3 regions of the Cellulosimicrobium sp. I38E genome follow, and region 3 is predicted to be linked to each of the others. Evidence: predicted binding sites of a transcription regulator. Region 3 holds the regulator's gene; each other region holds the start of a gene.

Region 1 (10,032 bases), on a different contig from region 3:
CTCCGCGAGCGCGGGGGCGAGGAGGTCGACGCAGCGCTGGAGGAGGACCGGGACGTGCCGCTCGGCGGCGTCGTCGGGGGTGCTCGTCATGTCCGTCTCCTCTCCGTGCTGGTCGTGGCCGGTCCGTACCGTCCGGTGGTGCGCCTCGCCCGGCCGGTCCCCGTACGGTCAGGTCTCCCTCCGCGTCCTTTCTGGCGCCGGGGAAGTGCGTCAGACCGGGCGGGAGGAGGCCTCACCGTGCGGGAACCGTGGGTCGTGCCCTAGAAGCGCAGGTCAGGGAACACCTCCTCGGCGGTGTCGGAGTACGCCGACTCCTGCTCCGCGAGGTACGTCTCCCAGGCCTGCGCGTCCCAGATCTCGACCCGCGTGCCGGCGCCGATCACGGCGACGTCGCGATCGAGCCCCGCGTACGCCCGCAAGGGCGCGGGGATCGAGACGCGTCCCTGCTTGTCCGGGATCTCGTCGCTCGCTCCCGACAGGAAGACGCGCAGGTAGTCCCGGGCCTGCTTGCTCGTCACCGGCGCCTGCCGGATCTGGTCGTACATGCGCCGGAACTCGTCCATCGGCAGCAGGAACAGACAGCGCTCCTGCCCCCGCGTCATGACGAGACCCGGTGCGAGCCGCGACCGGAACTTCGCGGGGAGGATGAGCCTCCCCTTGTCGTCCAGACGTGGCGTGAAGGTGCCCAGGAGCAGGCCGGAGGAACCGCCGAGCACGTCGTCCACGAAGCCGGACATGCACCTGGCACCTCCCCTCCTGCTCCCTTCTCCTCCACGGTACTCCACTTCCCTCCACCGCTCTCGGTGAATCCACGGGCTTTCACCCGCCTTCGCAGGATCTCCGCAGGTCACGCCGGGTGGAGCGGGGTGGAGGGGAGCACTCCCCATGGCGCGTCGCGACGCGGGTCCGGGGGCGCGCACGCAGCGGCCGGGGTACCGCCGGCCCTCGCGCCGGCGCTCGGCGCAGCGCCGGCGGTCCACTAGGCTCTTCCCACCCGCGGTCTCCCTGGTCCGCGGCACTGCGCCACCGACGACGGAGGTCTCCGTGCTCCCCGACATCGCCCCTGTCGCGCCCTCCGACGATCCCGGGGGCGACGCCCTGGCCGGCCTCGACGAGCTGGTCGAGACCACGGGCCGGATCCGCTCCGGCATCGAGTCCGTCGTCACGGGCCGTCCCGACCTCGTGACCGTCACCGTCGCCGTCCTCCTCGCCCAGGGCCACCTCCTCATCGAGGACGTCCCCGGCGTCGGCAAGACGACGCTCGCCAAGGCGCTGGCTCGCACGATCGACTGCAAGGTCGGCCGCATCCAGTTCACGCCGGACCTCCTGCCGAGCGACCTCACCGGCGTCAACATCTACCGTGCCGCGAACCACGAGTTCGAGTTCCGCCCGGGCCCGGTCTTCTCGAACATCGTGATCGGCGACGAGATCAACCGCGCCTCCCCCAAGACGCAGTCGGCGCTCCTCGAGTGCATGGAGGAGGGGCAGACCACGGTCGACGGGACGACCCACCCGCTGCCGAGCCCCTTCCTCGTCGTCGCGACGCAGAACCCCGTCGAGATGGAGGGCACCTATCCCTTGCCGGAGGCGCAGCGCGACCGTTTCATGGCGCGACTGACGGTCGGCTACCCGGACGTCGACGCCGAGCTCCGGATGCTCGACCGGCAGGAGTCGGACAACCCGTTGGCCCACCTCCGCCCCGTGACCACCGGCGCGGCCGTCCTGCGGTTCGCCGAGGTGGCGCGCGCCGTCTACGCGTCGACCGCCGTCAAGAGGTACGTGCTCGCCCTCGTCACCGCGACGCGCGAGCACCCCGGCCTGCGGCTCGGGGCGTCGCCCCGGACGACGCTCCAGCTCCTGCGCGCGGCGAAGTCCCTCGCGGCCATGGCCGGCCGCGACCACGTGCTCCCCGACGACGTGCAGTACCTCGCCGTCCCCGTGCTCGCGCACCGGCTCGTCATCACGACCGAGGCCCGGCTCGCGGGCCAGGACGCCGAGGCCGTCGTCGCGTCGATCGTGGCGCAGACGCCGATCCCCGCCCTGGACGCGACCGAGCGACGCTGACGTGCGCGCCCCGTCGTTCCTCGCGCGGCTCCGCGGCAGGGGCAGGAGCCTCGCCAGCGCGCGCCTGACCCGGCGCGGCACCGTGGTGCTCGCCGCCGGCGCCGCGCTCGCCGTCCTCGGTGTCACGCTCGGGCTGCCGGACCTCGTCGGGCTCGGCGTCGCCGGGGCGCTCGCCGTCGGCGCCGCCTGGTGCTGGATGGCCGTCCGCCGGATCGACCGTGGCCGTGGCGCCCTGCACGTGACGCGCCGCGTCCAGCCGAACCCCGCCGTGCGCGGGCAGTTCACGACGGCGCGCCTCACGGTCGCGGCCGCGCGGGCCACGTCGTCCACGGCCACGACGCTCGCCCGCCTCCGGATCAGCGAGCAGGCGGCGCACGAGCTGTGCGACCAGGGCTCCTTGCGGGCACAGGTCGCGACGGTGGGCGACCACATCGCGGTCCGCTACCGCCTGCGCCCGCTCCGCCGCGGCCGGTGGCCGCTCGGACCGCTCCTCACGACGCGGGTCGATCTCTTCGGCCTGGTCAGCGCGACCCAGGAGCTCGGCGACCCGACCGCCGTCGCGGTGTGGCCGCGCACGGTCGAGCTGCCCGTTCGCGGGTCGCGGGCGTTCGGCGAGCACGAGCGCTCCGCGTCGGGTGCTCGGCTCGCGTCGAGCGACGACTCGGTGCTGCGCGACTACGTCGCCGGCGACGACCCGCGGCGCGTGCACTGGGCCAGCGCGGCCCGGCACGGCCAGCTCATGGTCCGCGCGGACGAGAGCGCGGGCCTGCCGCCCGTCAGCGTCCTCCTGGACCGCGGGCTCCTGCCCCACCCGGAGCTCGCCGCGTCGAGCCCCCGCGCCCTCGAGGACGGCGAGTGGGCGGTCGAGTGCGCGGCGTCGATCGGCGTGTCCCTCCTCCAGGCCGGCCACCCCGTCCGGCTCGTCCCGACGTCGCTCGCACCGGTCGTGTCGGGCACGGGCTTCCGCGTCAACCGCTCGGGCGAGGGGCCGGCCGACCTCCTGGACGCCACCGTCGACCTCCACGGGCACCATGTGGTCGCGGACGCCGACCGCTCCGTCGTCGCGACCTCCGAGGCGCTGCGGCGGGACCGGCGCCCGGGCGAGATCACCGTCGCGGTGCTCGGCCCGCTCGGCTCCGTCGCCCGGCACACGGTCGCGGCCATGGCCGGGGACGGCCTGCACCGCGCGCTCGTGGTGAGCGCACGGCCCTGGGCGCCCGAGCACGCCGACGCGCTCGAGACCGTGGCCGCCCTGCGGTCCACCGGGTGGCACGCAGCGCTCGTCGACCCGTCGGCGTCCTTGGAGCACGCCTGGACCCTGCTCGTGGAGGGCTCGCGATGACCACGTCCCGACCGGACACCACCGCCCCCGTGGGCCTCCGCGTGCTCGCGACGAGCGCGCTCGTCGCCGTCGCCGTCGTCGCGTCGACGTACGCGCTCGGCAGCGTCATCGGTCCGGGCGGCTGGACCGGCACCGCCGTACGGACCATCGTGGTCCTCGCCCTCGTGACCGGCGTCTCGCGCTACGCCCTCGAGCGGGGCCACGCGGCACGGGGCGACGTCCTCGCCCCTCCGGCCGCGCTGCTTCCCTCGCTCGCCGGTCTCGTCGTCGGCCTCTGGGCCCTGCTCGGGCTCTACGGGGGCCCGACCGACCGCTTCTCCCTCCTCATCGGCCTCTCCAACGTCGACCGGGTCCTGTCCCGGCTCTCCACCGCGCGGGACCTCACGCTCGCGGAGGTCGCCCCGATCGACCCGAGCCTGCCGATCGCGCTCATGGCGGTCGGGGGCGCGGTCGTGGTCTTCCTCGTCGCCGACCTCATGGCCGGCGGGCTCCGCCTGAGCGCCGGGGTCGCGCTGCCTCTCCTCGCCCTGTGGATCCCGGGACTCGTCATCATGGGCGAGATCCCTCCCCTGGCGTTCGTCGTGACCGTGGCCGCGCTCGTCCTGCTCCTCGCGGTCGACAACCCGCACCGCACCGTGCGACGCGGCGCGTCCGCGCGCCGCGCGGACGGCCGTGCGGCCGGCGGCCTGCGGGCCGTCGGCGCCCTCGTCGTGGCGGTCGCCGTCGCGGTCGTCGCCCTGGGTCTCGGTTCGGCGAGCGCCTCGCTCCCCGAGGTCGCGTCCGCGTCGTGGTCGCGCCTCTTCTCCTCGACCGGGCAGACGGTGCGGCTCTCCGACGACCTCGACATGCGTCGCGACCTCGCGGAGCGCTCGGGTGAGGTCGTGCTGCGCTACCGGACCGACGCGGACGAGGTCGGCCCGCTCCGGGTGTTCACCCTCACGGGTTTCGACGGCACCAACTGGCGGCGCGGCGCGGACCGCGACGGCACCCCGATCGAGGCGGCCGACCAGATGCTGTGGCCCACCGACCCGGCCGGCGTCGAGGAGCCCACGTCCGTACGCGTCACGCTCGAGTCGCTGCGGGACACCAGGCTCCCCGTCCCGACCGAGCCCCGCACCGTGGACATCGACGGCGACTGGTCGTACGACGACGTCCGCGACGAGGTGCTCGGGGACCAGCCCACCGGCGCCGGAACCGCGTACGAGCTCGCGGTCTTCTCCCGGCCGCTCGACGCGGCGTCGCTGCGCGGGGCGACGGGCGCGGACCCGGACGACCCCAACTACCTCGACGTGCCCGCGACCGAGCACGAGCAGGACATCCGCGACCTGGCCGCCGCCGTGGTCGACGGGGCGCCGACGCGCTACGACCAGGCGCTCGCCCTGCAGACCTACTTCCGCGACGTGTCGCAGTTCACCTACTCGACCGAGGTACCGCCGGGCGACTCCGGCGACGCGGTCTGGGACTTCCTGCAGGACCGCACGGGGTACTGCGTCCAGTTCGCGACCTCGATGACGATGATGGCACGGACCCTCGGCATCCCCGCACGTCTCGGCGTCGGGTTCCTGCCGGGCGAACGCGTCGACGACTCGAGCTTCCAGGTCACCGGTCGCGACTCCCACGCCTGGCCGGAGCTCTGGTTCCCGGGGCAGGGCTGGGTGCGGTTCGAGCCGACCCCGGCCCAGCAGACGGGCCCGACCCCGCGGTGGGCGACGCCCGTGGCCGTGACGCCGGGAGGGCCGGGAGACCCGGGCAACGTGCCGACACCGGGCGCGACGACCGCGGCTCCCTCCGCGCCCGCGAGCCCCGTGCCCACCGCGCCCGGCACGGGCGGGCCGACCGGCGGCGCTCAGGACGACGGCGCACCCTGGCTGCTCGTCGTGGGCGTCGCGCTCCTTGTCGCGATCGCCGTCGGCGGGGCGCTGTGGCTCGCGCTCCGTCGCCGGTCCGAGACGCAGAGCCTGCGGGACGCCGAGGACGCATGGGCGGAGCTCACCGACCGGCTGGGGGCGCTCGACGTCCGGTGGCCGACGTCGACCACGCCCCGGCGCGTTCCCGCGGCGGTCGTCGCAGCGCTGCAGGCCCGTCGCGGGCAGCACGCGCGGGACGAGGACGTCGCCGAAGCGGTCTCCGGGCTGGCGTCGGCCCTCGAGGCCGAGCGTTACGCCCCGGAGCCGCGGACGGTCGCCCGTCCCGACCGGCTCCAGGAACTCGTCGACTCGGCGGTCGAGGCTGTCGAGGAGTCGCTCAGCGACCGTCCTGCTCGCGCCGACGGTCCCAGCGCTCTTCCAGTCGGCTGAGGAAGGGCTTGCGGGCCGCCTTGCTCGGCGCGGCCGGGCGGACGGTGCCGTCCGCCTCGACGGTCCCCACCGGTCCCTTGCGCGACGAGCGCGGAGACTGGAAGACCAGGACGACGCCCCCGAACATGAGGACGAAGCCGATCACCCCGAGCCAGGTCTGCGACAGCGCAGCACCCAGCACGAGGAGGAGGAGGCCGCCGACGACGCCGACTCCGGCCAGGACATAGCGCAGCGCCGAACGTCGTCGTGGCGCCTGGAGCGTGTTCGCCAACCGCGGGTCGTCCGAGGTGAGCGCGCGCTCCATCTGCTCCAAGACCCGCTGCTCGTACTCAGACAGAGGCATGAGCACCCCGTTTCTCCACGGTGGTCGTGTGTCACCCTCAGGATAGATCGACATCCGCGGGGGTGGTAGTCGAGCGGGCCCTCGCGGGCCCCATGGCGATGGATCTCACCCCGAAGCGCCCTCGGACCGCGTCGACGGCCTCCTCCACCCGTCGCCGGGCGGCGTTCGTCTCCTCGACGGCTTCCTCGAGCGTGGGCTGCACGACCGCGTCCGCACGGGGTTCGAGGCCCTCCGCGCGGACTCCCACGAGCCGGACGGCGAGGCCCCGCAGGTCGACGCTCGCGACGAGCTCGCGCGCCACGAGGTAGATCTCGCGCGCGACGTCCGTCGGGGCGCCGAGGGTCCGCGCGCGGGTCACGGTGCGGAAGTCGCTGGTCCGGACCTTCACGCTCACGGTGCGCGCGACGAGACCCTGGTGGCGCAGCCGGCCGGCGCACCGGTCCGCGAGCTCCAGCACGCGCGCCTGGACCGCCGCGAGGTCGCGCAGGTCGTGCGCGAACGTCGTCTCGGCACCGATGCTCCGCTCCGACCGCTCCGGCTCGACCGGCCGGGGGTCGCGCCCCCACGCGAGGTCGTGCAGGTGCGCTCCCGCGACCTTGCCGACCGCCGCCTGGAGCGACGCGACGTCCGTGTCGGCGAGCTCGGCGACCGTGCGGATGCCCCACTGTGCGAGCGCGCTCTCGGTTCGCTCCCCCACGCCCCACAGCGCACCGACGGGCAGCGTCCGCAGGAACGGGACGGTGGCGGCCGCCGGCACGAGGAGCACGCCGTCGGGCTTGGCGTGCGTCGAGGCCAGCTTGGCGACGAACTTGTTCGTCGCGATCCCGACCGAGCAGGTGATGCCGTGCTCGGCTCGCACGCGACGCCGGAGCTCCGCCGCGATCCGCGTCGGAGGCCCGAGGCGCCGCCGCGCCCCGCTCACGTCGAGGAAGGCCTCGTCGACGCTCACCTGCTCCACGAGCGCGGTGATCTCGCCGATGACCGCCATGACCGCGCGGGAGACCTCGTAGTAGCGCGTGTGGTCCGGCGGGACGACGATCGCCTGCGGGCACAGCCGGCGCGCAGTCACCATGGGCATCGCCGAGTGGACGCCGAACGCCCGCGCCTCGTAGGTCGCCGCGAGGACGACGCCTCGTTCCGCGCCACCGACGACGACCGGTCGCCCCACGAGCTGAGGACGCCGGGCGAGCTCGACGGACGCGAAGAACGCGTCCATGTCGACGTGGAGGATGGAGCACCCCTCCTCGTCGTCGCCCCAGTCTCTGCGGACGAGCGCGCGCGGCCCGCGGCTCATCGCCGCCTCACCGGGCGCTCGACGCAGGCCGCGCCTGGGTCACGACGCCACCGTCCGCAGACCGGGCAGCCGGACGAACCCGGCGTCCGGGTCGACGAGCATCGCGACCTCGTCACGGAAGTCCTCGGCGCACGCCATGAGCTCGTCGGCCCGGCGCGGGTCCACGGCGTCGAACCGACCCGCGTCGACGGCGGCGCGCACGCGCGCCCCGCTCGCGAAGTAGCCGGACCACGCGGCGAGCGACGGCTCGGCGTCCGCGAGCTGGTCCCACACCGAGCGGGCCCGCCCGCGACGCACCGGTCGGGCGCGCAGCGCGACGACCGCCGCTGCGGCGCGCAGAGCGCCAAGATGGGCGTGCACGAACCGCTCGCCCGCGTCCTGCGCGAGCGCCGCCGCGACGAGCTCCACGTCCGCGCGGTCCAGCAGCCGACGGACCTCGGCGGGGACGGCGACCGCCCCCCTCGCGCCTGCTTCGTTCGACATCGCGCACCTCCTCCTCCACTATCGAACACCTGTTCGATCCTGTCAACGCCGGGCGGCGTCCAGCCCGTACGGTGAGCACATGGCTCGCCGCACCTCCCGACGCTCCTCAGGGTCCTCCGCGCCACCCACACCGTCCCGGCGGCGGGGCAGCGGGGGCCGCGGCGGAACCGCGAGGCCGGAGCTCCCGGCCGGGCCCGTGCCGACGTCGACGGGCACCGCGCACGTCGAGCGCGACCCGGACGTCCCGTCGGCCGTCACGCTCTTCGTCAACGGCGTCCCGAGCTCGTACCTCGACCTCGACGACCCCGGGATGCTCGCGTTCGAGTACATGCAGCACATGGCGGCCGTCATGGACGAGCTCGGCGCGGCCCCCCTGCGCGCGCTGCACCTCGGCGCGGCGGGGTGCAGCCTGCCCCGCTGGGTCGAGCACACCAGGCCGGGGTCGACCCAGCTCGGGGTCGACCTCGACGCCCGCCTGCTCGAGCTGGTGCGCACATGGTTCGACCTGCCGCGGGCACCGCGCCTCCGGCTGCGTCCCGACGACGCGCGGCACGCGGTGGCGAGCCTGCCCGACGCCTCGTACGACGTCGTCGTGCGCGACGTGTTCGACGGCGACCGCACGCCCGACCACCTCGCGACCCTCGGCATGGCGGTCGAGGTGCACCGCGTCCTGCGCCCGGGCGGCGTCTACCTCGTCAACTGCGCCGACCGTCCGCCGCTCACGACGGCGCGCCGCGAGGCCGCGACCCTCGCCGCCGCGTTCGGGGAGACGTCCGCAGCGGAGGGCCGGGTCGCGGCGATCGCGGAGCCCGCGCAGCTCAAGGGCCGGCGCTACGGCAACGTCGTGCTGGCCGCGGTCCGCGCCGGGTCAGGTGCGCCGAGCCTGTCGAGCACGACGCTGGCGCGCGCCGTCCGCTCGCTCGCCGTCCCGGCGCGCGTCGTCACGGGCGACGAGCTCAGCGCGTTCGTGGGCACCGCGCCGGTGCTCGACGACCCCGAGGGGGCGCCGACCGGCGGCACCGTGGCGGACAGGTCGTGAGACGCGACAGGAGCCGCGCCCGAGGGGGCGCGGCTCCTGTACTGCTGCGACGACCGGGTGGCCCGGCCGCCAGACGTCGGGGACGTCAGAGCGGACGAACCTTCTCCGCCTGCGGGCCCTTCGGCCCCTGGGTGATCTCGAACTCGACCCGCTGCGCCTCGTCGAGCGTGCGGTACCCGTTCGACTCGATCGCCGAGTAGTGCACGAAGACGTCGGCACCGCCGCCGTCCTGCGCGATGAAGCCGTAGCCCTTCTCGGCGTTGAACCACTTCACAGAACCCTGCGCCATGCTCTTCCTCTGACCTTCTGTCCATCCGGGGACATCAGCGAGCGGACCCTTCGTCCACCCCCGTGCGCCGCAATGCCATGTCCCACGTCCTTCGCCGGCGCCCCGGCCGTGTGCGGCCGGCAGGCCCGACGCCGGACCACCCCGCCGGGCGGACCCACGTACCGGCCCTGCACCGGGTCGTGCGCAAGTACGTCACTGCAACGGGTGACAGTGTGGCACGGACCACGTCTGGTCCGCCATGGAACTCGCCACCTCTCGTGATGATTTTTCGGCACATTCCACCCCGGTCCGGAACCGGGGCGAACCGGGTCGACGCGGCTCAGTCGCCCGACTGCTGCGCGAGGAAGCGCTCGAACTCGGCGCCGAGCTCGTCGGCCGTCGGGATCGGCGCGGACTCCGCGAGCAGGCTCGTGCGCCCGACGGAGCGCGCGAACGCGTCGTACTGCTCCTCGAGGGCGCGGACCACCGCGGCGACCTCCTCGGAGTCGCGCACCTGCCGCTCGACCTCGGTCTTCGCGTCCTGCACCGCCTCCGCGAGCCCGCTCGTCGCGAGGTCCAGACCGGTGACGCGCTGCACGTGCTCGAGCGCGACCACGGCCGCCGGTGGGTACGACGACTGCGCCAGGTAGTGCGGTACGTGCACGGTGACGCCGAGCGCGTCGTGCTCCGCCCGGCCGAGCCGCAGCTCCAGCAGGGCCGCCAGGCTGGCCGGGACCTTCACCGTGCCGAACCACGACGTGTGCTCCCCCAGCAGCTCCGGCCGCGTCGCGTGGGCGGTGACCGACAGGGGCCGCGTGTGCGGGATCCCCATCGGGATGCCGTGGAAGCCGACCGTGAGCGACACGCCGAGGCGCTCGACGACGTCGCGCACCGCGGCGACC
Region 2 (10,032 bases), on a different contig from region 3:
GAGCCGCCGCCCCCCGCGGTCCCGACGTTGAGGCTCCCGGCCCCGGAGAGGTCGGCGTCCCCGCCCACGACGACACGGCCCTCGAGCTCGGTCGCCGTCGTGACGGTGAGCCCGCCCCCCGCCCAGATGCCGACTCCCGCGTCCTCCACGGCAGTGAGCTCGTACACGCCGACCGGTCGCGTGGACGGGTCCGCGGTGCAGACGTCGTCGGCGGTGAGCGTCGGCGCGGCAGCCAGCGGGGCGGCGGTCGCGGGCGCGGCGAGGCCGACGGTCGTCAGGGCGAGCGCGGTGAGCGCGAGCAGGGGGATTCCGCGGGGGCGCGCGGGGTGAAGGCGCATGGTGTCGGCTCCAGGTCGAGGGTTCGCTAGCGGCGCTGACTTACTGCGGGCGGACTCCGTCGCCCGTGGTCCGTGCTGTCAGGCTGCTCCACGGGCGTCGGGGAGCGCGGCAGGGTCGAGGCGACCCTAGGGGTTCCGAATGACACCTTCCAAATCACGTCCGGGTGATTTCCGGGGGCGGCTTCGTGGTGGTGCGTCGACCGCGCGGGGAGGGTCCGTGTGGGTGGCTCGACGTACCGTGGAGTCATGCGTCCTGTGACCGATCTCCAGCGTGCGACCGCCCCGTTCGAGGTCATCTCCGAGTACCAGCCGTCCGGCGACCAGCCGACGGCGATCGCGGACCTCTCGCAGCGCATCCGCGCGGGGGAGAAGGACGTCGTGCTCCTCGGCGCGACCGGGACGGGCAAGTCGGCCACGACGGCATGGCTCATCGAGGAGCTCCAGCGCCCGACGCTGGTCATGGCGCCCAACAAGACCCTCGCCGCGCAGCTCGCGACGGAGTTCCGGGAGCTGCTGCCCAACAACGCGGTCGAGTACTTCGTCTCCTACTACGACTACTACCAGCCCGAGGCGTACATCGCGCAGACGGACACCTACATCGAGAAGGACTCGTCGATCAACGACGAGGTCGAGCGGCTGCGGCACTCCGCGACCAGCTCGCTGCTCACCCGGCGCGACGTCGTCGTGGTCGCGTCCGTGTCGTGCATCTACGGCCTCGGCACGCCCCAGGAGTACGTCGACCGCATGGTCCGGCTCGACGTCGGCATGCAGGTCGAGCGCGACGACCTGCTGCGGCAGTTCGTGACCATGCAGTACACGCGCAACGACATGGCGTTCACGCGCGGCACGTTCCGCGTGCGCGGGGACACGGTCGAGATCATCCCGGTGTACGAGGAGCTCGCGGTCCGCATCGAGTTCTTCGGCGACGAGATCGAGAGCATCCAGACCCTGCACCCGCTCACGGGTGACGTGATCCGGTCCGAGCCGAGCATCCACGTGTTCCCCGCGACGCACTACGTCGCGGGGCCTGAGCGCATGGAGCGCGCGATCTCCTCGATCGAGGCCGAGCTCGCCGAGCGGCTGGACGAGCTCGAGCGGCAGAACAAGCTCCTCGAGGCCCAGCGGCTGCGCATGCGCACCACGTACGACATCGAGATGATGCGCCAGATCGGCACCGCGTCCGGGATCGAGAACTACTCGCGGCACATCGACGGCCGCGAGGCGGGATCGGCGCCGAACACGCTGCTCGACTACTTCCCGGAGGACTTCCTCCTCGTCATCGACGAGTCGCACGTGACCGTGCCGCAGATCGGCGCGATGTTCGAGGGCGACATGTCGCGCAAGCGCAGCCTCGTCGACCACGGGTTCCGCCTGCCGAGCGCGATGGACAACCGGCCCCTGCGCTGGGAGGAGTTCGTCGAGCGGATCGGCCAGACCGTGTACCTGTCGGCGACCCCCGGCGACTACGAGCTCTCGATGGCGGACGGCGTCGTCGAGCAGATCATCCGCCCGACCGGCCTCGTCGACCCGGAGGTGCTCGTCAAGCCCACCACGGGGCAGATCGACGACCTGCTGCACGAGATCCGCGAGCGCGTCGAGCGGAACGAGCGCGTGCTCGTCACGACGCTCACCAAGAAGATGGCGGAGGACCTCACCGACTACCTGCTCGAGAAGGACGTGCGGGTCCGGTACCTGCACTCGGAGGTCGACACGCTGCGGCGCGTCGAGCTGCTGCGCGAGCTCCGCCTCGGCGAGTACGACGTCCTCGTCGGGATCAACCTCCTGCGCGAGGGTCTCGACCTGCCCGAGGTGTCGCTCGTCGCGATCCTCGACGCGGACAAGGAGGGCTTCCTGCGGTCGCCCAAGTCGCTCATCCAGACGATCGGTCGTGCGGCCCGCAACGTCTCGGGCCAGGTGCACATGTACGCGGACAAGATCACGCCGGCGATGGCCGCGGCGATCGAGGAGACCGAGCGCCGTCGCGAGCGGCAGATCGCGTACAACACGGAGCACGGGGTCGACCCGACCCCGCTGCGCAAGCGCATCTCCGACGTGACGGACATGCTCGCGCGCGAGGACGTCGACACGGCCGAGCTCCTCGCGGGCGGGTACCGGCAGCCGGGCAAGGGCGCGAAGGGCAAGGCGCCCGTGCCGGGCGGACCCAAGGAGGGCGCGTCGTCGGGCAACCGGCTCGCGGGCGCCGCGGCGAGCGACCTGGCCCAGCTCATCCAGGAGCTCAGCGACCAGATGCACGCGGCCGCGGGCGAGCTCCAGTTCGAGCTCGCCGCTCGGCTGCGCGACGAGATCTCGGGACTCAAGAAGGAGCTGCGGCAGATGCAGGCCGCGACCGCCTGAGCGGTGCCGGCCGCGCTCCGGACGGGTGGCCCACGAGCGCCCGAGGAACAGTCCACGGTGGCGTGGTGTTGTCACGTCCGGAGGAGCGATGGCCTATGCTGGCTCCTCGTTGAAGGGGAGTATTCCTCCGCGGTGATGTCGTCATCACGGCCGGCGCAGTCGTCGGCCCGGTGTCACCGGTCCCGCAGCCACCAGCCCGCGTCCCGTGCGGGTGCGCGTGGCGGCGCGTGGCGGAAGAGACCTTCGGTACACAGTGCTCCCCACGTACCGGAGGAATCTTCATGGATGTGCCTGTCTGGGCCTGGCTCGTCACCATCGGCGTGATCCTCGCGATGCTTGCCGTCGACTACGTCGGGCACGTGCGCACGCCGCACGCCCCGAGCCTGCGCGAGGCCACCTGGTGGTCCGCCGGCTACGTCGCCGTCGCGGTCGCCTTCGGCGGGATCGTCTGGGCCGTCTGGGGCTCGACGTACGGCGGCGAGTACTTCGCCGGCTACATCACCGAGAAGAGCCTGTCGGTCGACAACCTCTTCGTCTTCGTCCTCATCATGACGAGCTTCCGCGTCCCGCGGCTCTACCAGCAGAAGGTGCTGCTCATCGGCATCACGATCGCGCTGGTCCTGCGGACGATCTTCATCTTCCTCGGCGCGGCCCTCATCGAGAACTTCAGCTGGATCTTCTACGTCTTCGGCGCGTTCCTGCTCTACACCGCGTGGACGCAGGTGAAGGCCGGCTCGGGCCACGACGAGGAGTTCCACGAGAACGGCGCGCTGAAGCTGACCCGCCGCCTGTTCCCGACGACGGAGACGTACGTCGAGGACAAGATGACGGCGAAGATCGACGGCAAGCGCTACATCACGCCGATGCTCATCGTGATGATCGCGATCGGCAGCGCGGACCTGCTCTTCGCGGTCGACTCGATCCCGGCGATCTTCGGGCTCACGCAGGAGACCTACCTCGTGTTCGCCGCCAACGCGTTCTCGCTGCTCGGCCTGCGCCAGCTCTACTTCCTCATCGACGGCCTCCTCGACCGCCTCGTGTACCTCGCGTACGGCCTCGCGGCGATCCTCGGCTTCATCGGCGTCAAGCTGCTCATCCACGCGCTGCACAAGAACGAGGTGCCGTTCATCAACGGCGGTGAGCACATCACCGTCATCCCGGAGATCCCGACCGCGCTGTCCCTCGGGTTCATCGTCGTCGTGCTCACGATCACCACGGTCGCGAGCCTCGCCAAGGACCGCGCCGACCGTCGGCGTTCCGTCGAGAGCTCGGAGGGCTCACGCTGATGGTTCACGAGCTCCCCGTCTGGTTCGAGTGGGCGTCGCTGTCGGCGCTCGCAGTGCTGCTTCTCGTCGACCTGTTCGTCGTAGGGCGCCGCCCGCACGTCCCCTCGATGCGCGAGAGCGCGCTGTGGGTCGGCTTCTACGTCGCGCTCGCCCTCGTCTTCGGGGCGATCGTGGGCGCGGTGGGCGGGGCGGCACCGGCCGGGGAGTTCTACGCGGGGTGGCTCACGGAGTACAGCCTCTCCGTGGACAACCTCTTCGTGTTCGTCATCATCATGGCGAGGTTCGCGGTCCCGCGGGACCAGCAGCAGCGCGTGCTGATGGTCGGCATCATCGTCGCGCTCGTCCTGCGCGGGGCGTTCATCCTCGCGGGCGCCGCGATCATCGCGCAGTTCGTGTGGGTGTTCTACCTGTTCGGCGCGTTCCTCATCTACACGGCGATCAAGCTCGTCGCCGGCGGGGACGAGCCCGAGGAGTACCACGAGAACCGCGCCGTGCGGGCGCTGCGGAAGGTGCTGCCGCTGGGCACGCGGTACGACGGCGGCCGGCTGCGCACGGTCGAGGACGGCAAGCGGGTCTTCACCCCGCTCGTCATCGTGTTCCTCGCGATCGGCAGCACCGACCTGCTCTTCGCGTTCGACTCGATCCCGGCGATCTTCGGGCTCACCCAGGACCCGTTCATCGTCTTCACGACGAACGTCTTCGCGCTCATGGGCCTGCGCCAGCTCTACTTCCTCCTGGGCGGCCTGCTCGAGCGGCTGGTCTACCTGCCGATCGGTCTCGCGGTGATCCTCGGGTTCATCGGCGTGAAGCTCATCCTCGAGGCGCTGCACGAGAACACGCTGCCGTTCATCAACAGCGGCGAGCACCTCGACGCCGTCCCGACGGTCCCGATCTGGCTGTCGCTCGTCGTGATCATCGGTGCGCTCGTGGTCACCACCGTCGCGAGCCTGCTGCGGACGCGGGCGCTGCACGCCCAGGACGACGCCGCTGCCGCTCCCGCGGGCGGCGGCCCCGGGCCCGTGGAGGATGCGGTCGAGACGCCGGCCGACGAGCCGGTGGGCGAGGTCGCGCCGGCGGCCGGCGAGGCACCGCCGTGGGGGACGGGCCCGCAGGACGGCGCCGCGCGCTAGCGTGCTGGTCAGGCGCGGTCCGCCCAGTCGCCGATGACCGGCGCCCAGGGGCGGACGGTGCGCTCGGCGACGAGGCCCGCCCGCCCGAACGGGTCCTCGTCGAGGACTGCGGCGACGGCGTCGGGCGTCTCCGCGTCGAGGACGAGCAGCGCCCCGGCGGGTGCGCCCTCGTACGGAGGCAGGGGACCGGACGCCAGGAGCGTGCCCCGGGCGTACAGGTCGCCCAGGAACGCGCGGTGCTCCGGACGCAGCGCGTCGAGCTCGGCGGCGCGGTCGGCGTAGACGTAGGTGACGGCGTGGATCGGCATGCCGTCAGTGAACCAGGACCCGCGACGGCGCGCGGTCGGGTCCGCGCCTCGGTCGTCACCGCGGCGGCGTCCCGGGCTGGTCCGTCCTCCGCTACCAGCCGCGCTCCCGCCACTCGTCGAGGTGCGGGCGCTCGGCGCCGAGGGTCGTGTCCGCGCCGTGGCCGGGGTAGACCCAGGTCGCGTCGTCGAACCGGTCGAAGACGCGCTCCGTGACGTCCGTGAGCAACCGCTCGAAGCGGGCCGGGTCGCGCTGGGTGTTCCCGACGCCGCCCGGGAACAGCGAGTCGCCCGTGAACAGGTGCACCCGGCCCGCCACCGCCTCCGGCTCGTGCACCTCGGCGGGCTCGCGGTAGGCCAGCGCGACGGATCCCGGCGTGTGCCCGCGCAGCGCCACGACCTCGAGCGCGATGTCCCCGGCGCGGACGACGTCGCCATGACGGAGACGGCGGGTGACGTGCACGTCCGCGGCGGTCGCGGCCGCGTCGGCATCGAGGTCCCCGACGGCCGTCGTCGCGCCGGTGACCGCGACGATCGAGGCGAGCGCGCGCAGGTGGTCCGTGTGGCGGTGCGTCGTGACGACGACGTCGAGGCGCGCGGCCGGCGACCCGTCGCGGACGAGCGCGAGGACGTCGTCGGGCGCGTCCGCGGCGTCGATCAGGACCTGGGCACCCGTCCGCCGGCACGTGAGCAGGTAGACGTCGTTCGCGAGCGGTCCGACGGCGAGCTTGCGGATCTCGACCTCGTCGAGGCGGCGCCGGTCGCTCGGCCCGCCCACGACGACCTGTCCCGTGTACACCATGCCGTCAGTCTGCCGCGGCGGGGACCGTGTCGGGGACGGGTGCGCCCGCGGTGAGCGTTCGTCGGAGGAGGCGCGAAGGTGACGTCGAACACCTGTGCGAATGTGGGTGGTCGGTCGTACGATGCTGCGGTGAGCAATCGCCTCGTCATCTCCGGTGCCCGCGAGCACAACCTCCGCAACGTCGACCTCGACCTCCCGCGGGACAAGCTCATCGTCTTCACGGGCCTCTCCGGCTCGGGCAAGTCGTCGCTCGCGTTCGACACCATCTTCGCGGAGGGGCAGCGCCGCTACGTCGAGTCGCTTTCCGCGTACGCGCGCCAGTTCCTCGGGCAGATGGACAAGCCCGACGTCGACTTCATCGAGGGCCTGTCGCCCGCGGTGTCGATCGACCAGAAGTCCACGAACCGCAACCCGCGCTCGACCGTCGGCACCATCACCGAGGTCTACGACTACCTGCGCCTGCTCTTCTCGCGCGCCGGCACGCAGCACTGCCCCGTCTGCGGCGAGCGCGTGACCGCGCAGACACCGCAGCAGATCGTCGACCGGCTCCTCGAGCTTCCGGAGGGCACGCGGTACCAGGTGCTCGCGCCGGTGGTCCGCGGGCGCAAGGGCGAGTACTCCGAGCTCTTCAAGGAGCTCCAGACCAAGGGTTTCGCGCGCGCCCGCGTCGACGGCGAGGTGCGCACGCTCACCGACGTCCCCGCTCTGGAGAAGAAGCTCAAGCACGACATCGAGGTCGTCGTCGACCGCCTCGTGGCGCGCGAGGGCGTGCAGCGCCGGCTCACCGACTCGGTCGAGACCGCGCTCGGCCTCGCGGGCGGTCTCGTCGTCATCGAGCTCGTCGACGCCGACGCCGACGACCCGGCGCGCGAGCGCCGCTTCTCGGAGAAGCGGGCGTGCCCCAACGACCACGAGCTCGCGCTCGACGAGATCGAGCCGCGCACGTTCTCCTTCAACGCGCCCTACGGCGCGTGCCCCGAGTGCACGGGCATCGGCTTCCGCCTCGAGGTCGACCCCGACCTCGTGGTGCCGGACGTCGAGAAGTCGCTGGGCGAGGGCGCGGTCGCGCCGTGGGCGCAGATCTCCTCGGAGTACTTCGAGCGGGTCCTCACGGCGCTCGCGGACGACCTCGGGTTCTCCATGGACACGCCGTGGCGGGCGCTGCCCGAGCGCGCGAAGAAGGCCGTGCTGCACGGGCAGAACCACCAGGTGCACGTGCGGTACAAGAACCGCTGGGGCCGCGAGCGGCAGTACTCGACCGGGTTCGAGGGCGTCATCACGTTCCTCGAGCGCCGGCACACCGAGACCGAGTCGGACTGGTCGAAGGAGAAGTACGAGGCCTTCATGCGCGAGGTCCCGTGCCCCGTGTGCCAGGGTGCTCGTCTCAAGCCCGAGGTCCTCGCGGTCAAGGTGGGCGGCAAGTCCATCTGGGACGTGTGCCGTCTCCCGCTGCGCGAGGCCGCGGCGTTCCTCGGGGCGCTCGAGCTCGGCGCGCGCGAGCGCGCGATCGCGACGGAGGTGCTCAAGGAGATCGACGCGCGGCTCGGCTTCCTGCTCGACGTCGGCCTCGACTACCTCTCGCTCGAGCGCCCCGCCGCGACGCTGTCCGGCGGCGAGGCGCAGCGCATCCGCCTCGCGACACAGATCGGCTCGGGCCTCGTGGGCGTCCTCTACGTCCTCGACGAGCCGAGCATCGGCCTGCACCAGCGCGACAACCGCCGCCTCATCGAGACGCTCACGCGCCTGCGCGACCTCGGGAACACGCTCATCGTCGTCGAGCACGACGAGGACACCATCCGCACCGCGGACTGGGTGGTCGACATCGGCCCGGGCGCGGGCGAGCACGGCGGTCGCGTCGTGCACTCCGGCGACTACGCGGGCCTGCTCGAGGCGCCGGAGTCCGTCACGGGCGCGTACCTCTCGGGCCGTCGCAGCATCCCGCTCCCGGCGGAGCGCCGCCCGACCGACCCGGGCCGTCAGGTCAAGGTCGTCGGCGCCCGCGAGCACAACCTCACGGGCATCGACGTGAGCTTCCCGCTCGGGACGTTCACCGCCGTGACCGGGGTGTCGGGGTCGGGCAAGTCGACGCTCGTGAACTCGATCCTCTACACGGTCCTCGCCAACGAGCTCAACGGCGCGCGCCAGGTCGCGGGCCGGCACACGCGCGTCACGGGCCTGGACCACCTCGACAAGGTCGTGCACGTCGACCAGGGGCCGATCGGGCGCACGCCGCGGTCGAACCCGGCGACGTACACGGGCGTGTGGGACCACGTGCGCAAGCTCTTCGCGGAGACCACCGAGGCCAAGGTGCGCGGGTACACGCCCGGCCGCTTCTCGTTCAACGTCAAGGGCGGCCGCTGCGAGGCGTGCTCGGGCGACGGCACGCTGAAGATCGAGATGAACTTCCTCCCGGACGTCTACGTGCCGTGCGAGGTGTGCCACGGCGCGCGCTACAACCGCGAGACGCTCGAGGTGCACTTCAAGGGCAAGACCGTGGCCGACGTCCTCGACATGCCGATCGAGGAGGCGTCGGAGTTCTTCGCGGCCGTCCCGGCGATCTCCCGCCACCTCAAGACCCTCGTGGAGGTCGGCCTCGGGTACGTCCGCCTCGGACAGCCCGCGCCGACCCTCTCCGGGGGCGAGGCGCAGCGCGTGAAGCTCGCGAGCGAGCTCCAGAAGCGTTCGACGGGGCGCACGATCTACGTGCTCGACGAGCCGACCACGGGCCTGCACTTCGAGGACATCCGCAAGCTGCTCGGCGTGCTCCAGTCGCTCGTCGACAAGGGCAACAGCGTCCTCGTCATCGAGCACAACCTCGACGTCATCAAGAGCGCCGACTGGGTCGTCGACATGGGACCCGAGGGCGGCTCGGGGGGCGGCAAGGTCGTCGCGCAGGGCACGCCCGAGCAGGTCGCGCGCGTCGAGGCGAGCCACACCGGCCGCTTCCTCGCGGAGATCCTCGACCAGCACGACCCGGTGCCGGTCGGTGCACCGACGAAGCCCGGCGCCGCGCAGACGCCCGCCGCGAAGGGGGCCAAGGGCCGCTCGGCCAAGGCCCGCCGGGCGACGGACGAGGGCACGACGCGCTCGCGCCGCAAGGCCTCCGCGGCCTAGCCGCGACCCGGCAGGGGAGCCCCGGCACGCCGTCGTCGGGCGACCCCGCGGTGACGCGTCCTCGGACCGTCACCGCGGGCGTCCGCGACCACGGACGGAGCGCTCAGGCTGCCGCCCGCCGCGCGGGCGCCGGCTCCACGAGCACGCGGAAGTTCACCGAGCGCGCGATGAAGCAGTGGTCGTGCGCGCGGCGGTGGAGCGCGGCCAGCGACTCCTCGTCGGTCCCCGGGCCGTCGTCGACCACGACGCGGGGGTGCAGCGTGACGTCCGTGAACTGCCCCTCGCCGCCAGACTCGACGCGCATGGTGCCGGTGACGTCGTCCACGTACTCCCGCACGACCACGCCCGCCGCCGCGGCGAGGTGGAGGAACCACAGCATGTGGCACTGCGAGAGGCTCACGACAAACAGCTCCTCGGGGCTGTAGCGCGTCGGGTCGCCGCGGAACGCCGGGTCCGCGGACCCGGGCAGCGGCGGCCTCCCCTCGAGGAGCACGTCGTGGTCGCGGCCGTAGGCCGTGTACGAGGCGGTGCCCCTGTCGCCCGCGCCCGTCCAGCGGACCGTGGCGGCGTACCCGTGGTGTGCGCTCATGGCCGCCACCCTAGCGGGCGGTGGTGCAGGTCACACCACGTCTTCGCCGGGCCCGCCGCGGCACTCGCACGTCCCCTGCCGCCGCACCGTCGGTGGCCTGACCTAGGCTGGAG
Region 3 (10,032 bases):
CGGGGCCGGCGCGGTCGGGTCGACGCTCGCGTACGCGGCCCTCATGCGCGGCGCCGCGCGCACGGTGGCGCTCCTGGACGTCAACAGGGCGAAGGTCGAGGCGGAGGTGCTCGACCTCCAGCACGGCATCCAGTTCATGCCGATGGCTCGGGTCGAGGGCTCGGACGACGTCGCGGTGTGCGCGGGGGCGGACGTGGTCGTCGTGACGGCGGGGGCGAAGCAGAAGCCCGGCCAGACGCGGCTCGACCTCGCCGAGGGCACGATCGGCCTCATGCGCACGATCCTGCCCGGGCTGGTGGAGGTCGCCCCGGACGCGGTCTACGTCATGGTGACCAACCCCGTCGACATCGTCACGTACGCGGCGCTCAAGTTCTCCGGGCTGCCGCCGACGCAGCTCTTCGGCAGCGGGACGGTGCTCGACTCGTCGCGCCTGCGCTTCCTCGTGGCCCAGCACTGCGGCGTCGCGGTGCAGAACGTCCACGCGTACATCGCGGGCGAGCACGGCGACAGCGAGATCCCCCTGTGGAGCTCCGCGACCATCGGCGGCGTGCCGCTGCTCGAGTGGCCCGGCCTCGGCGGGCGGGGGCCCCTCACGGGGGAGGTCCGTGACGACATCGCGCGCGAGGTCGTGCAGTCGGCCTACCGGATCATCGAGGGCAAGGGCGCGACGAACTACGCCGTCGGGCTCGCGGGCACGCGCATCATCGAGGCCGTGCTCGACGACGAGCACCGCATCCTGCCGGTCTCGACGCTCCTGGACGGCGCGTACGGGCTCGACGACGTGTGCCTCTCGCTGCCGACGCTCGTCGACCGCCGGGGCGCCGCCGAGCGGGTCGAGGTCCCGCTGGCCGACGAGGAGCTCGCCGGCCTGCGCTCGTCCGCCGAGTCGCTGCGCGCCGTCGCCCGCCGCTTCGGTCTCTGACCGGCCGGGCCCGGCGGCCGGGCCAGAGCACCGCGAGAGCCGGGTGGTCGACGACCACCCGGCTCTCGGCGTGCTGCGGGGTGGGACCCCGGTCGCTCAGAGGCTGCGCAGGACGGAGACGACGCGCCCGAGGACCTGGGCGTCGTCGCCCGGGATCGGGTCGTACGCGGCGTTGTGCGGCATGAGCCACACGTGGCCGTCCGCGCGACGCAGAGACTTCACCGTGGCCTCGCCGTCGATCATCGCCGCGACGATCTCGCCGTTCTCCGCGACCGGCTGGCGGCGCACGACGACCCAGTCCCCGTCGCAGATCGCGGCGTCGATCATCGAGTCGCCCTGGACCCGCAGGAGGAAGAGCTCGCCCTCGCCGACGAGCTGGCGGGGCAGCGGGAAGACGTCCTCGACGACCTGCTCCGCGAGGATCGGCCCGCCGGCGGCGATGCGACCGACGACCGGGACGTACGACGGCGCGGGGTGCGCCTCGTCGTACGCGGGCTGGGGCGCGGCGCCCGCCGTCCCGAGCGGGGTCGCGCGGCGCGCGTCGTCCGGCTGGACGACCTCGATCGCGCGGGGGCGGTTCGGGTCGCGCCGCAGGAAGCCCTTGCGCTCGAGCGTCGTGAGCTGGTGCTTCACGGACGACGGGCTCGTCAGGCCGACGGCCTCGCCGATCTCCCGCATGCTCGGCGGGTAGCCACGCTGCTCGACGCAGGCGCGGATGGTCTCGAGCACGAGGCGCTGCCGCGGCGTGAGCCCGTCACCCCCCGCCGACCCGTCCGGGAGCTCGCGCACCTCGGCGAGCCCCCGTGCCCTGTCCGTGCCTCGTGCCGCCATGGTCGCTCCGCCTTCGTCCGTCGCGGCCGCCGACGCCTCCCGGCCTGCGGCCTCCCCTCCCCGGGGCGTGCGCCTCGGGACCTCGGTCGTTCCTCCAGGTCCGAGCGGACATGTCCGGCGAACCGACCTGACACCAGGCTAGGGGAGGTTGCGACACGAATCAAACACCTGTTCGAGCATGTCTCGACTCTGTCGGTCGTTCGTGATAGACCTTCGTACAGGTGTTCTACGTACACGTGTTCGACCGACCCGGTCGGCACGGAGGCAAGAGGCTCGCGGCGTCCGATCGACCGGGGAAGGCGATCGGGCCCGCGGGCCGGGACGGAGCAGGCATGGATGCGATGGCGATCTCTGCGGTCGGGCCGCTCGGCCGCGCTGGCGGGGCTGCGGCGCCGGAGCGCGCGGGCGAGCGGCCGCTGCGGCTCACGCGGCGGGGCCGCGTGGTCCTCGTGCTCCTTGCGGCCGTGCTGCTGCTGCTCGCCGCGCGCGTGGGCGTCGCCGTCGCGGGCGCGCCGGGCGAGCCCGTGGAGGTCCGGGTCCACGTCGTCACCGCAGGGGAGACGCTGTGGGAGCTCGCGCAGGGCGTGGCGGCTCCGGGCGAGGACCTGCGGGACGTCGTGAACGGGCTCGCCGAGCTCAACGGGCTCTCGTCGTCGGGCCTCCAGGCCGGGCAGAAGATCCTCCTCCCGGCGTCCGCCTAGGGCGTGTCTCCCAAGACGCCAGCTGCGTAGCATCTCGTGGGTGAGCAAGTCCTCGTCTGGAGCGGTCCCATCGGCAGGTCATGCTCGTGAACCCTTGGCGAGTCTCCCGGTGACGGTGTTCTCTCGGCGTTCAGAACTCGATGGGGCTGTGGAGGAGCTCACTGCCCGAGGGCTTCAGGTAGTGGTACTTGATGCTGGTTCCTGGTCGACGGGCCCGGAAGTGCATCGCGGTCTCGCAGTGGCGTTGGACTTTCCCGCCTACTACGGCCGGAATCTCGATGCGCTGAACGACTGCCTTTCAGACGTTGTCGCACGGGAGTATGGCTGGCAGCCGTCGGCGGCGGGCCTGGCGCTGGTGTTCCTCGGGTTCGACCGCTTCGCCGCGGCACTGCCTGACTTCGCTCCGGCCTTGATGGACATCTTTGTCACCCAGGCGCGCGGCGCGGCCGAGGCTGGCGCCACGATGGCGTTGCTCCTACAGAGCGACGACCGTGAACTCGGCAGCGACTCGATGGGCGCTCCCCGTGCCGTTGGGCTGTGACGAACGTCGAGACTGGGCCCAGGTACGAGTTAGTCAGGGAAGCCAGAGCAGGATCGCTGCGAGAACGGCGCCACCGCGGTAGACGAGCGCGTGCTTGTCGTAGCGGGTCGCGAGTGCTCTCCACTGCTTGATGCGGTTGAAGAACCGCGCGACCGTGTTGCGGCCCCGGTAGGTGACGCGGTCATAGGTCACGGGCCGACCACCGCGTGACCCGCGTCGGCGACGGTGGGCCTGCTGGTCACGCGGCTCGGGGATGACCGCGACGATGCCGCGCCGGCGCAGCTCTGACCGGATCGCGCGCGAAGAGTACGCCTTGTCGCCCAACACGGCGTCGGGAGTGGTGCGCGGGCGTCCCGCCCCTGCCCGAGGGACCCGGATCGCGTCCAACAGCGGCAGACACATCGGCGCGTCACCGCCCTGGCCCGGTCCCACGAGCACCGCGAGCGGTCGCCCGTCGCCGTCGACCGCGGCGTGGATCTTCGTCGACAACCCGCCCCGAGAGCGACCCAAGGCGTGGTCAGCCGGTTCTCGCCGTTCCGGATTCTTGTGATTCGCCAGTGCCCCCCGTGGTCCGCGGCAACGTGGCGGCGTGCTGGTGCGCCCGGTTGATCGTGGAGTCCACGCTCACCCGCCAGTCGATAACTCCGTTCGCGTCCGCGCGAGCCTGCAAGGCCGCCAGGATCTTGTCCCACGTCCCGTCGCGCGAGAACCGCGCATGGCACTTCCACGCGGTCTGCCACGGGCCGAACCGCTCGGGAAGATCACGCCACGCGACCCCGGTCCGATACCGGTGAACGATCCCCTCTACGACCTGACGATGATCCCGGCACGGACGCGAGCGGCCCGACACCTTCGGCATCAACGGGCCGATCACTGCCCACTGCTCGTCCGACAACTCCCGACCACGTTCCACGACCGCACACTCTGCAGCATCGGGGCTGCGCGACTAGGGAGACACGCCCTAGGGGGCGCGCGCAGTCCGTCGTCGTCGGCGGGTCCGAGTCCGGTGTGACGCAGGACACGGCAGGAAACCCTCGTGTGTCGGGTCGCAGGGGTTGCATCCCTGATTAGGCGCACCTAAGTTAGTGTCACCTCACAACGCCGGCTGGGGGGCTGGGCGGACGAGGCGAGGAGCGCGCGGTCCACCGCGACTCCTGTGCACGTCGCCGCGCGTGAGGCGAGTCACGCGCGTGATGGGGACGGGGGCGTCCCGACGGGGGCGGTCGATCACGACCGCCCCCGTTCTGCTGTCCACGGGCGGCCGCCTGTGCGCCGTCGTCCCACCCTCGACGGGGTCCCGTCGTCGGAGGCGTGTTGCACCGCCCCGCCGCGACGGCATACGTTCGTCGCGCCGACCCGTCGGCGCGAACCCGCGGAGGAGCCCGCCATGCACTGCCCGTTCTGCCGCCACGCGGACTCCCGCGTCGTCGACTCGCGCACCTCGGACGACGGCGCGTCGATCCGTCGGCGCCGCCAGTGCCCCGAGTGCAACCGCCGCTTCACGACGATCGAGACCGCGAGCCTGTCCGTGGTCAAGCGCTCGGGCGTCACGGAGCCCTTCTCGCGCGAGAAGATCGTCAACGGCGTGCGCAAGGCCTGCCAGGGACGCCCCGTCAACGAGGACGACCTGGCGGTGCTCGCGCAGCGCGTGGAGGAGACGATCAGGGCGAGCGGCAGCGCGGAGCTCGACGCGTACGAGATCGGGCTCGCGATCCTCGGGCCGCTGCGTGAGCTCGACGAGGTCGCGTACCTGCGCTTCGCGAGCGTCTACCAGGCGTTCGACTCGCTCGAGGACTTCGAGAGCGCCATCACCTCGCTCCGGGTCGAGCGCGAGGAGCGCGAGTCGGCGGCACGGGCCGATGGCCCGGACGGCGCCGCTCCCGCCGAGGACGTGCGCGAGGAGCCCGCGCCCCACGCCTGAGACGGCGACACCGTGCCCCGTCGTCGCTCGCGCGCCGTGGCCACCGGACCGCGTCCGCGGTGCTAGAGGTCGCTGGACCGCGAAGCCCAGATGTTGATGCCCGTGTCCGCGGGCAGGGCGTCGACCGCGGCGAGCTCCTCCGCGGTGAGAGCCGGCGCGTCGAGCGCGGCGAGGTTCTCGTCGAGCTGGCGTGTCGAGCTGGCGCCGAGCAGGACCGTGGTGACGCGTTCGTCCCGCATCGCCCAGAGGATCGCCGTCGTGGCGAGGCTGCGCCCGTGGGCGCGCGCGAGGCCGTCGAGCCGGCGCACGTGGTCGAGGTTCGCGTCCGAGAGGAACGCCGGACGCAGCGGCCCGCCGCGCGCCGCACGGGAGTCGTCCGGGACCCCGCGCAGGTACCGGTCGGTGAGCATCCCCTGGGCGAGCGGCGAGAAGGCCACGACGCCGAGGCCCTCGGCCCCGGCGACGTCGAGCACGGACGCCCCCGCGGGATCGTGCGGGTCGGGCTCCTCGACCCACCGGTTGAGCATCGAGTACGACACCTGGGTCACGACCAGGTCGACGCCGAGCCGCTCCGCGACGCGCAGCGCCTCCCGGGTGCGGCGCGCCGAGTAGGAGGAGATGCCCGCGTACCGCGCGCGCCCCGAGCGGACCGCCGTGGCGAGCGCGCCGACGGTCTCCTCGAGCGGCGTCGTCGGGTCGAAGCGGTGGGAGTAGAAGATGTCGACGTGGTCGAGCCCGAGGCGGCGCAGCGACGCGTCGAGGGAGGAGAGCAGGTACTTGCGCGAGCCGCCCTCGCCGTAGGGGCCCGGTCCCATGCGGTAACCGGCCTTGGTCGTCACGACGAGCTCGTCGCGCACCGGCCGCAGCTCGCGCGCGAGCAGGTGACCCAGCGACTCCTCCGCCGCTCCGCCCGGCGGCCCGTAGTTGTTCGCGAGGTCGAGGTGGGTCACCCCGCGGTCGACCGCGTGGAGCACGATCTCGCGCTGGGTCGCCCGGGGGTCGGCGTCGCCGAAGTTCTGCCACAGGCCCAGCGAGACGGTCGGCAGCGCGAGCCCGGAACGACCGAGGCGGCGGTGCGGCGGCGGGGCGCCGTCCGTGGGCGACGGCGGCGCGCTCGGTCGGGAGGCGGGGGCAGGAGAGGCGTCGGGCGGCACGGTGCCGACGCTACCGGACGCCGTCCGACGGCCGTCGGGGAGCCGGCGAGCCGGGGACAAATCAGGTGGCGTCCGGCGACGGGGTGCGGGAGGCTGGCGAGGTGCCCGCACCGTCGGGCCGACACCGCAGTGCACGACCGAGTTCCCCATCGACGAGGAGACCGCCATGGCGTCCGACCAGCAGCGATCCGCTGCAGACACCGCACCGACCGACGAGGCCAAGGCGAAGTTCCGGGAGGCGCTCGACCGGAAGAACGCGGCGCGCCACCGCACGGCGGACGGCGAGTCCAACACCGGGTCGGTGCACGGTTCCGAGACCGTCGGCCCCGTCCAGCGCACGTTCCGCCGCAAGTCCGGCTGACCTCCGTCCCGTCGTCCGGTCGTCCCGCAACGGGGCGGCCGGACGACGCATGTCCGGGGTCAGTCCTCCGACCGGGCGAAGCGCCGTCCCGTGAGCTCACGGGCCTCGACCACGACCCACTCCTCGGTCGGCACGTCGACCGTGGGGACCAGCGGGTCCGCACCGTCCTGGACGGCGTCCACCTCGTGCTCGCTCCGGACCCGGTGGGCGGTCCCCCGGGCGACCACGCTCCACGCCCCGTCGTCGTCGACGTGGTCCCACTCGAGCGCGACGCGCTCGTTGGTCGCGAGGGTCGCGAGCTTGGTCCCCGGCACGGTGCGGAACGCGAGCGTGCGCTGGTGCGCCCGCACGGTGACGGGGTAGATGTCCGGCTCGCCCCGCACGCTCACGGCGAGGCGTGCGACGTGGGTCCCCTCCACGAGGTCCCACGACGCGTCGGCGTCGAGGATCTGCGGCCCGTCGTGCGTGTATCCGGTCATGCCTCATCGTGGCACCGACGCGGACGCGGCGCTCAGCGGCGAAGGTCATGCCGCCCGGGGACCTTCGCCGCGTGCGCCGGGCGGCCGGCGCACGCGGCGAGATCGCTCGAGGTGGGCGTCAGTCCAGGACGCGCAGGGCGATCGTCTGCTCCATCGCGGCCAGCGCGTCGATGACGGCGGGCTCGACGCGCGAGCCGACGTCGGTGACGACGTAGCCGATCTCGCCACGGGTGGCGAGCAGCTGGCCCTCGATGTTCGTGCCGTGCTCCGCGAGCGTCGCGTTGACGGCCGCGAGGACGCCCGGCGTGTTCCGGTGCAGGTGCGTGATGCGCGTGATCCCGGTGGTCTGCTCGAGCGCGAGGTTCGGCACGTTGACGCTGAGCGTCGTCGAGCCCGTCGTGAGGTAGTCGCGCAGCTTGGCCGACACGAACTGGCCGATCGCCTCCTGCGCCTCCTCCGTCGAGCCGCCGATGTGCGGCGTGAGGATGACGTTCGGCAGGCCGCGCAGCTCGGAGTCGAAGCTGTCGCCCTTGCGCTTGGGCTCCTGCGGGAACACGTCGACGGCGGCGCCGGAGACGCGGCCCTCGACGATCGCCTCGCGCAGCGCGCCGTAGTCCACGACGAACCCGCGCGAGAGGTTGAGGAAGATCGAGCCCTGGCGCATGCGGGCGAACTGCTTGGCGCCGAACAGCCCGGCGTTGCCCTGGCGGCCGTCGACGTGCAGCGTGACGACGTCCGCCTGCTCGAGCAGCTCGTCGAGCGTGTCCATGCGGCGCGCGTTGCCGAGCGCGAGCTTCTCCGCCGTGTCGTAGAAGACCACGGACATGCCGAGGTTCTCGGCCACGACCGAGAGCTGGGTGCCGATGTTGCCGTAGCCCACGATGCCGAGCGTGCGGCCCCGGACCTCGTGCGCGCCCTCCGCCGACTTGTCCCAGCGGCCCTCGTGCAGCGCGCGGTCGCGCTCGGTGAGGCGGCGCGTGAGCGCGATGATCTCGGCGAGCGCGAGCTCGACCACGGAGCGCGTGTTCTGGAACGGGGCGTTGAACACGGCGACGCCCTGCGTCGCGGCGGAGCGCAGGTCGATCTGGTTCGTGCCGATGCAGAACGCGCCGAGCGCCACCAGGTCGGGGGCGTTCTCGAGCACGTTCGCGGTGACGTTCGTCTTGGACCGGATGCCGAGCAGGTGGACCCCGTCGAGGGCCTCGATCAGCTCGGACTCGTCGAGGGCGCCGGTGCGGACGGTGACGTCGATCCCCGCCGCCTCGAGGTTCGAGGCAGCGAGAGGGTGCAGGTTTTCAAGGAGGAGGGCGCGTAGCACGATCCCATGGTGCGCCCGGTCCGCGGTCCGGACCAAACGGGTCTTGACCCTCGGGACGAGGTGAACGCCCGGCCTGCGCGGCCCGGACACGCCGCCTCACGGGGCGACGCGGGCACCGCCGTCCGCGTCCGTGCTCACCCGGATGCTCTTCACCCCGGTGCCCGCTCGCGTCTCGGCGCCCGGCGCGCTGCCGGCGACGCCCGCGGGGAGCGCGCGGGCGTGCACGACGACCAGGCGCTGGGTCGGGCGGGTCATGGCGACGTAGAGGTCCGACGCGCCGGACGGGCCGGTCGCGACGTCGGAGGGCTCCACGAGCACGACGGCGTCGAACTCCAGCCCCTTCACCTGCACCGGGTCGAGCACCGTGACCGGGGCGTCCGGACCGGCGTCCTCGAGGCCGAGAGCGACGCGCAGGTCCGCGACGGCCGGCGCGGCGGCGACGACGGCGACGCGCCCCGACTCCGCGGCGACGAACTCCGCGCGGGCGGCCTCGGCCTCGGCCCGGACCAGGGCGGCGAGGTCGGCGGGCGCCGCCTCGACGACGCGCAGCGCGTCCTCCACGTCGCGCGCGGACGTCAGCGGCGAGACCGGCAGCCCGGCGGCGAGGGCGGCGCGCCGTGCGGCGTCGGCCACGGTCGCCGGGGTGCGGTAGTTGACGGTCAGCTCCGCGAGGCGCCACGCGTCGCGGAACACCGGGTCGAGCATGCCCTTCCACGAGCGCGCGCCGGCGAGCGACGACGTCTGCGCGACGTCGCCGACGACGGTGAACGAGCGCGTCGGGCACCGGCGCACGAGCATGCGCCACGCCATCGCCGAGAGCTCCTGCGCCTCGTCGACCACGACGTGCCCGTACGTCCACGTGCGGTCCTGCGCGGCGCGCTCGGCCGTCGTGAGGCGTGGGCCGCTCGCCGAGAAGCGCTCGGCCAGCACGTCCGCGCCGACGATCCCGCCGCCGGCGCCCGACGACTCGAGCACCTGCCGTGCGTACTCCAGGTCCTGCGCGCGCTGCGCCGCCCGGGCGGCGGCCTCGGCCCGCTCCGCCTGGTCGTCCTCGCCGAGCAGCTCGGCGGCCTCGTCGAGGAGCGGGACGTCCGCCGGCGTCCACGGCGCGCCCTTCGCCCGCTCCAGCAGGCGCCGGTCGGCCGGCGAGAGCTCGGGCGCCGCCTCGGCGAGCCGGTGCGGCTTGGTCCAGAGGTCCTCGACGAGGCGCTCCGGCGTGAGGGGCAGCCACGCGAGGTTGAGCGCGACGCGTACGTCCCGGTGGGAGCGCAGGTCCTCGAGGGCGAGCACGCGGTCCTCGCCGACGAGCGGCTCGCCGAGCTGGCGGCCGTACTGGTCGACGAGCCGCGAGAGCATCTCGCGGACGAAGGTCACGCGCGCGAGGTTGTGCGGCTTGTGCGTGCGCCGGGCCTTGGCGATCGCGTCGCGGACGTCGCGGCGCCGGATCAGCAGGTCGTGGCCGTCCAGGCGCACCGGGACGTCCGCCGCGGGCACGCGCTCGCGCGCCCGCACCGCGCGTCGCACCGCCCGGGCCATGACGGCCCGGCCCTTGACGCGGGCGACGCGGGGGTCCTCCGCGCCGTCGGCGACGACGCCGGGGAGGAGGTCGGCGATCGTCGTGCTGACGACCCCCGTCTCGCCGAGCGACGGCAGCACCTGGTCGATGTAGCGCAGGAACGAGTGGCTCGGACCGACGAGAAGGACGCCCGAACGCTCCAGCACCCTCCGGTGCGCGTAGAGCAGGTACGCGGCGCGGTGCAGGGCGACGGCCGTCTTGCCCGTGCCCGGGCCGCCCTGCACGACG

The links. The regulator LexA, encoded in region 3, represses DNA repair genes until DNA is damaged. The targets are predictions, from matches to a motif close to TCGAACANNTGTTCGA.
Region 1: a site for LexA is predicted at 7,845-7,860, ahead of A0J59_RS04505 (SAV_6107 family HEPN domain-containing protein). Genes of this name have one in related genera too.
Region 2: a site for LexA is predicted at 6,301-6,316, ahead of uvrA (excinuclease ABC subunit UvrA). Genes of this name have one in related genera too.

What each region holds. Positions count from the first base shown of each region.
Region 1 covers NZ_LUAZ01000015.1:3,633-13,664, reverse strand. Annotated here, with positions in the region: gene rsmH (16S rRNA (cytosine(1402)-N(4))-methyltransferase RsmH) at 1-90, opposite strand, end outside; gene mraZ (division/cell wall cluster transcriptional repressor MraZ) at 261-695, opposite strand; gene A0J59_RS04530 (AAA family ATPase) at 1,045-2,064, shown strand; gene A0J59_RS04525 (DUF58 domain-containing protein) at 2,066-3,406, shown strand; gene A0J59_RS04520 (DUF3488 and transglutaminase-like domain-containing protein) at 3,403-5,703, shown strand; gene A0J59_RS04515 (DUF3040 domain-containing protein) at 5,651-6,046, opposite strand; gene A0J59_RS04510 (DNA polymerase IV) at 6,084-7,340, opposite strand; gene A0J59_RS04505 (SAV_6107 family HEPN domain-containing protein) at 7,380-7,823, opposite strand; gene A0J59_RS04500 (spermidine synthase) at 8,020-8,862, shown strand; gene A0J59_RS04495 (cold-shock protein) at 8,948-9,151, opposite strand; gene A0J59_RS04490 (proteasome assembly chaperone family protein) at 9,471-10,032, opposite strand, start outside.
Region 2 covers NZ_LUAZ01000014.1:8,316-18,347, forward strand. Annotated here, with positions in the region: gene A0J59_RS04095 (choice-of-anchor A family protein) at 1-338, opposite strand, end outside; gene uvrB (excinuclease ABC subunit UvrB) at 585-2,693, shown strand; gene A0J59_RS04105 (TerC family protein) at 2,975-3,979, shown strand; gene A0J59_RS04110 (TerC family protein) at 3,979-5,109, shown strand; gene A0J59_RS04115 (YciI family protein) at 5,118-5,417, opposite strand; gene A0J59_RS04120 (MBL fold metallo-hydrolase) at 5,509-6,216, opposite strand; gene uvrA (excinuclease ABC subunit UvrA) at 6,346-9,330, shown strand; gene A0J59_RS04130 (OsmC family protein) at 9,434-9,919, opposite strand.
Region 3 covers NZ_LUAZ01000021.1:1,103-11,134, reverse strand. Annotated here, with positions in the region: gene A0J59_RS07575 (L-lactate dehydrogenase) at 1-922, shown strand, start outside; gene lexA (transcriptional repressor LexA) at 1,019-1,753, opposite strand; gene A0J59_RS07565 (LysM peptidoglycan-binding domain-containing protein) at 2,086-2,454, shown strand; gene A0J59_RS07560 (barstar family protein) at 2,603-2,995, shown strand; one part of gene A0J59_RS21525 (IS5 family transposase) at 3,029-3,559, opposite strand; one part of gene A0J59_RS21525 (IS5 family transposase) at 3,561-3,908, opposite strand; gene nrdR (transcriptional regulator NrdR) at 4,383-4,916, shown strand; gene A0J59_RS07540 (aldo/keto reductase) at 4,979-6,070, opposite strand; gene A0J59_RS07535 (DUF5302 domain-containing protein) at 6,237-6,431, shown strand; gene A0J59_RS07530 (pyridoxamine 5'-phosphate oxidase family protein) at 6,491-6,910, opposite strand; gene serA (phosphoglycerate dehydrogenase) at 7,029-8,228, opposite strand; gene A0J59_RS07520 (AAA family ATPase) at 8,325-10,032, opposite strand, start outside.